Regions from separate parts of the Virgibacillus halodenitrificans genome, predicted to be linked through region 1. Evidence: riboswitches for the same ligand, from Rfam matches in the RefSeq annotation. Region 1 holds a riboswitch; each other region holds the start of a gene.
What was found. Region 1 has a riboswitch for S-adenosylmethionine ahead of BME96_RS06400 (sodium:solute symporter family protein). Riboswitches for the same ligand answer to the same signal wherever they lie in the genome.
Positions count from the first base shown of each region.

Region 1 (2,253 bases):
AATAGAACGTAGGTAAATACCAAAACAAAAGCTGAAAAAGCTCGTGTTGAACTCCTAAGCATTAAAGAAGCGTACATTTATTTCTAAAAAATATATAGAGTGGGTGAGAGGAGGGAATTTTGTGATAAGAAGCAAGTTTACAGTTATTGGCGCTATTATTCTGTTTATTATTTGTATGTGGTTATTCTTTCCATTTCCTGATGATCCCTTGCTACATGCTACTACTATTTTTATGTCCATTCCCATTATGGACCATGATGGTTATATAAAAGCTGGTGTCATTGGTTCATTTTTATTTGTTGTCGCAATGGTATTGCTGATGTTCGGTTTAAGAAAATTCCGTCTTCGATCACTGATTATTGTGATATTCTTATACAGTTTTTTGCCACCAATACTTATCAAAGTATATCAAGAGACACTTGCAGAAGGTATCTTTGCTGTTTCAAAGGAAGATGAGGGGGAATGTGATTTTAATTCAATAAATGAATCCCAGTTAGAGGGCGAATGTCATTTTACGCTTCAAAACCGGAGAAATGAACCAGTGACCTTCGAAGTTCAACTGATCGATTCCTTCATTGATGAAACGCGCATGGAGTCGCTAATAAATGAGGCAGGCCCACACATGTTAGCATTGGAAGCAAACGAGAAAAGAGCAATACATCTAAAAGAAATTATTGATATTACTGGAGTGCAAAACCATATCTCGGAAGGTTCATCTTTCGCCCTTCATTTTAGGCTTATTGATGGAAAAGATGAACGGATCTTATGAGTAGAAGTACACTAAGTAAGTTAAATACAGGAATCGCTCTCTTCATGCTGATTTTCACTTTTTATTATTTCTTTATGATGCAATTTCTATCCCAATCAATGTGATTTTTTCATTTTTATCTGTCATGTTTTTTCTGTTTGGGATTCACTATTTATGCTATAAAGAAAAAGTTTTAGGATGTGTACATATCACCGTGGCATTATTTTTGATTTTTGTTGTTATTAATCCTTTTCTCCCAATACTGTAAAAATGTATTGACTTTTGTGTTGGAATAATGTAAATTGATAAATAATTTAATAAATTAAATGCAACTTCTTATCAAGAGAGGTGGAGGGATTGGCCCTGCGAAACCTCGGCAACAGGCTCTGTAGAGTACTGTGCCAAATCCAACAGACAAGTATTTGTCTGAGAGATAAGAAGAGGATGCTATGATCGTACAGCCCTCTTCTTATTTTGGAAGAGGGTTTTTCTATTTTAAATTAAAAAAGTTTGGAGGCTTTTTAAACGTTAAACAAAGTAATTCGATCTGATTTATAAAATTTTTAAAAAGAGGGGTAGTTTATATGTCATCATATGGATATTGGATGATTATCTTTGCAGTTGGATATACCTTTGTACTAATAATTGCAGGTCAGTTAGCAAAAAGGCGAGTAAACCGACAAGATAGCTACTTTGTTGGTGGGAGAACTTTCAATAAGTGGATTGTGGCATTTTGTATTACAGGGTTATTTTCCGGATCTACGTATATTTCTATTTTGGAGTTATCCTATTTAAATGGCGTTTCAGCAATATGGTATGGGGTGGCTGAAATTGTCCAAATCGTTATTATTGCTTTATTAATAATTCGATCCTTCCGTAAAAAAATGCTAATTACGATTTCCGGACTAATCGGTGATAAATATGGCAGGGCAGCGAGAGGAATGGCAGGTGCTATTACTGCTTTTGCCTTTCCGATGTGGTCTGTGGCGACAGCGATTGCTTTCGCGTCAGCTATGCACGTATTCACAGGCATCTCGCTGACATGGTCTGTAGCATTTACTGCCATCCTGTTGTTTGTATATCTACAGGGAGGAGGGATGTGGTCCATTGCTTTTACGCAAACAATGAATGGCGTGTTATTTTTTCTCATGTTTATTGTTGGTATTGTGGCTTTTTTTATCAACCCGGGAATCGAAGGATTAAAAACGCTAATGGTAGAGTCTCCGTCAATGTTTGCGTTTGATAGTGTTGGTTTACAGGTGATTGTCGCTTGGTTTGGTACCTTTCTGGTAAATGTCATTCTGGCTCAGGCAGCCTTTCAAATGGCGCTCTCATGCAAAGAGCCTGAAGAGGGTCAAAAAGGATTAATGATTGCTGGCGTCTTAGCGGTTCCCTTTATTATTTGTGGCATTCTGTTTGGAGTTGCAGCGGCAGTGGTTGTTCCTAATGCACAAACAGGTCTCATTGCGATTCCGCTTTATTTAATGGAAGTACTACCTGCGCCA
Region 1 is NZ_CP017962.1:1,215,569-1,217,821, forward strand. It holds gene BME96_RS06395 (hypothetical protein) at 122-769, shown strand; SAM riboswitch class I at 1,082-1,188, shown strand; gene BME96_RS06400 (sodium:solute symporter family protein) at 1,333-2,253, shown strand, end outside.

Region 2 (2,253 bases), 1.2 Mb from region 1:
CAAACGCAGCTACAACAAAGTGCACAAACTTATTTTGCCATATTCCATTTTTTGTTGTTAGATATAAAAGTAACCCAAGTAATATACCAAGAATAAACGTCCCAATTAAAGCAATGATTGTCATATAAAAAGTTTCATAAGTGGCGACCCAAAAATCTTCCAAATTAATATTTGGGAATAAATCAGTTAACATGCTGTACAACCTCCAATTCTACAGAGGTTTCTTTTTCGATATACTGAATAGCTTGTTTTATTTCAGTCTGGTCACCATCCATTTGTACAAATAGTGAACCATAAGCCCCTGCCTGTGTCTGTGTGATTTTACCCTGTAATATATTAATGTCTACATTAAATTTTTTAGCAACTTGACTGATCAGGGCTTGGTTAGTAGTTTCTCCAACAAAATGCAATCGTATAATTGTTCCGTGTTTGTATGACTGGATAAGTTGCTGTAAGTCTTCTTCCTCTTCATTACTACCCATTACCTGTTCTACAAATTTACGTGTAACTTCTTGTTTTGGTTTTAAAAAGACATCTAGGACGTTTCCTTGCTCCACAATCTTGCCACTCTCCATTACAGCAACTCGATTACAAATTTTGCGTATAACATGCATCTCGTGAGTTATCAAGATAATGGTCAAGCCAAGTTTATTATTAATGTCCACTAATAAATCCAGAATTGAATTTGTAGTTTCAGGGTCCAGAGCAGATGTAGCTTCATCACAAAGCAAAACTTTTGGTTTGTTTGCCAATGCCCGGGCTATACCTACACGCTGTTTCTGTCCTCCGCTTAGTTGAGAAGGATATGCATTTTCTTTACCTGCTAAACCAACCAAATTAATTAATTCCTGTACTCTGTCATCTCGCTCAGTTTTAGGCACACCTGAAATTTCTAAAGGAAACGTAATATTCTCTTTTACCGTTCGAGACCATAATAGATTAAAATGTTGAAATATCATCCCAATTTCCTGACGAGCTAATCGAAGTCCTTTTGTTTTCAAGGAACTAATTTCCTGGTTATTAATTGTTATTTGGCCTCCCGTTGGTTCTTCCAAGCGATTCAACAAGCGTACAAATGTACTTTTTCCCGCTCCACTATAACCAATAAATCCAAAAATATCACCTTCATTAATGGTCAGGGTTATATTATCAACTGCTGTCACTTGATTATGTGCATCTGTGTTAAAAATTTTGCTTAAACCCTTTATCGAAATCACGCTTAATCCTCCTCATAAACTACAACAAGCCTATTTTACCCTAAAAGATTGTTTCTACATCAAAATAAGGGGGCTCAGAATAATTGTAAAAGCTTTATAATTTATACACCTACAAAATTAAAAACGTCTTTCTGCAAGAGAACAGAAAGACGTTAGTTATTGTCATTTCGTTCTCTCATCTTCCAAAGCTTTCACTTTGCTGGAGTTAGCACCTTTCAAACAGAAATGTTTGAAGGTTGCCGCGGTTTCACAGGGCCAGTCCCTCCACCGCTCTAGATAAGAGTCACGTTATTAAGTTTAAATTTAATAGACAAATAGTATCATGCGCCTGACATATTGTCAATCGTTTATATAATCAACTCGATAAGAACAATTCTGGTTTATATTCCAATAGATACGTGTAAAGATTACCGATTGACTTAAATGCATACACTTTTTCTTTAATTTCATTTTTTTGCTTAATTAATAAGCAAGGTACACTCTCCACCTCATTTTCAAGCATGAATTCAGGGTGTAAAGAAGCATTCATAGTAAGAAAAAGGTTTTCCTTATGAACAGTTTCAATCTTTTCAAGCATCCCTTTGGCTACTGAGCAGGTACCGCAAAAGGGGGTATAAATATAAAGTAAATACTCAGACTGCTCTAATTGATCTGTCTTAATTTCCTGCAAAAAATCACCTTCTAAAGAAGGAACATTGGGTTTACAGCTATCCGTTTATTTAACAAAGCTGCTGCCAAAATATGTTCCGGGGTTGTAGCAACTTCACGATATTCACTACTTACATAAATGTGCTCGGCGTGAGGTAGTTCTCGCGCTAGTTGTTTTCTGAGCTTCCAGCCGGAACGATCCTCATCAACAAAAATAAACACGTCTTTATAATCCAAATGATATGTTTCCAGAAGTTCATCGAACCTCTCGACCCCAAGGGTTCCGTTTGTACAAATAATTGTAACATCATCTGTGATTACTTTGTTTATTTGCTTTTTGTCTGTTAATCCTTCCACAATAATTACCTTTTCAGATTCATGAGCCATG
Region 2 is NZ_CP017962.1:2,455,221-2,457,473, forward strand. It holds gene BME96_RS12830 (methionine ABC transporter permease) at 1-193, opposite strand, end outside; gene BME96_RS12835 (methionine ABC transporter ATP-binding protein) at 183-1,217, opposite strand; SAM riboswitch class I at 1,390-1,500, opposite strand; gene BME96_RS12840 (thioredoxin family protein) at 1,573-1,887, opposite strand; gene BME96_RS12845 (toprim domain-containing protein) at 1,899-2,252, opposite strand.
Region 2: it holds a riboswitch for S-adenosylmethionine, as region 1 does, so the genes downstream of both, BME96_RS12835 (methionine ABC transporter ATP-binding protein) here and BME96_RS06400 (sodium:solute symporter family protein) in region 1, are expected to answer to the same signal.

Region 3 (2,253 bases), 470 kb from region 1:
TTCCGCACCATCAAACGCAGCGAAATGAGGGGAATTCGGTCCGAAAGTGTGAGTTAAGTCTATCCATTGCTTTTGTTTCAATAAATCAATTGCTTGCAATAATTCGTTTTTTTCTTGGTGTACTAACTCATTTGTCATTACAATCACCTCTTTAATTGAAAGTTTATTATGCTTTTAAACGATAACTTAAATTATGCTGCTTTAATGTTTTATCTTTGCCAAACAAAAAGTGCTTTTCCATATCAGGTGAATATTTGGAGTTAATGGTTTCAACACCGACTGCTTCTGCAACAGCTCGAAGCATTGCCGGAGATGCACCACAACATAAGCCAATATAATTAACACCCAGATCGTTAGCTTCCTTCGCCCATTCCGCCAACTCATAACGGTTATGATAAAGTGGATCTAAAGCTGTTGGGAATGTGGTCTCTAAAGGCAAATGACAGCTACAGCCCCCATCTGGCAAATTAAAAAAGGTTGGATGTTCTTCTGAAGTACGGTATGGAATTGGCAATGCTCCAACATAGCCATCTACATTTTTTCTGATATCAACTATATATGGTTGCATAGTGTGTGGCCCACGGAAACAGTTCATTCCCACAACCAATGCTCCTTTTTCGGAAAGGAGTCGACATGCTTCTTCTACGGTATACCCATCACGGAGAATGTTTTCGCCCATTAAACCGAATGTAATAACAGCAGGCAAGCCTTGCTTTTTAATTTCCTCTAAAGCAATCAGAGCTTCTTCATAATAGTAGAAAGTTTCCCCATTAACGAAATCTACACCTTCTTCTTTACACCATTGGACCATCTCTGCAAAAATTTCCATAACTTTTTCTTTTGATTCAAGGTCATTCGGGTCAAATAAGTTTGTATTGGAGATATTTCCTGCTACCAGCGCTTCTTCGATTGGATGCTCCTTGGCTACTTCTTTAGCAAGACGGATTGCATTTCTGTTTAATGGTTCCAGTAAATCTTCCTTACCGATAATTCGCATCTTTTCTCGGTGGGCATTGTATGTAAATGCCAAGACAATGTCAGAACCTGCATTCATATAGTCGCGGTAAGCTTGTTTTAAAGCTTCTGGATGATCCAATGCGACTTCCGGAACAAAAGAGCCAGCCTGTAAATACCCTCTTCTTTCCAGTTCAAATAAGTAACCTTCACCAGCAATGACTGTCCCATCTTGTAGACGTTGTTCTAAACTTCTTTTCATTTTGTTTCCTCCTCTTTTTATTGTGTGAACAGAAAAAGCCCCTTCTAAAAATAAGAAGAGGCTGTTGTCACCAAAATATTGTTTCTCCTCTTATCTTCAAGCATGTAATATGCTTCTGGAATTGGCACAGTACTTTGCTAAGTCTGTTGCCGAGGCTTCAAAGGGCCAGTCCCTCCACCTCTCTGGATAAGAATTCTAACTATTCAATTTGATATTAAGTAATAACATACAGGAGCAAGAATGGATTGTCAAGTGGATAATTGAAAATTCATATCTTTCACTAAACGATATTTAATTAACAGAATCCTAGTATATATATTAGTTTCTTTCATGCATCCGCATAATAGTTTAAAATAATACTAGGAATACTAAATTAATAAGCAGGAGATTATCGAATGTTCAAAAACTCAGAGAAATTTTTAACAGCATTTAACCGAATTGAAAAAGAGTTAAGGTCCATGATGATTAACAAAAAAGATTTAGGATTTTCTAAAATGGTTAAAATACTGAGGAATTCCAATTCTTTGGTAAAACGTTACAGCGAGGACCTATTGGAATTTGCTGAACTGCGAAACGCAATTGTACATAATAAAGTGGAGCTTACACATGCAATAGCAGAACCACATGATTCGATCGTTGATAAAATTGAAACAATCCAAGAAGAGCTTGCACATCCTAAAAAAGTTATTCCCTTATTCAACAAGAAAGTACATTATTTTGATGAACAGGATTCTTTAGCAGATATGTTACACACCATTCATGAGAAAGGGCATACCAAATTTCCTGTCTACGCTAATCAAACGTTTATGGGTTTACTTACACAGAAAGGAATTACAAATTGGCTTGCAGAAAATAATGGAGAGGGTAGTTTCTCTTTCAACGATATTTTATTGAAGGATGTGCTCCCATTCGAAGAAAAAGATAATGTGCTATTTATTTCAGCTTCAACCTCCATCTATGCAGCAGTTGAACTCTACAAGGAATATGCATCAAAGGGAAAACGGCTTGAAGCTTTGTTAATAACTAGAAATGGATCG
Region 3 is NZ_CP017962.1:742,968-745,220, forward strand. It holds gene BME96_RS03845 (cyclase family protein) at 1-138, opposite strand, end outside; gene BME96_RS03850 (homocysteine S-methyltransferase family protein) at 167-1,216, opposite strand; SAM riboswitch class I at 1,304-1,409, opposite strand; gene BME96_RS03855 (CBS domain-containing protein) at 1,612-2,253, shown strand, end outside.
Region 3: it holds a riboswitch for S-adenosylmethionine, as region 1 does, so the genes downstream of both, BME96_RS03850 (homocysteine S-methyltransferase family protein) here and BME96_RS06400 (sodium:solute symporter family protein) in region 1, are expected to answer to the same signal.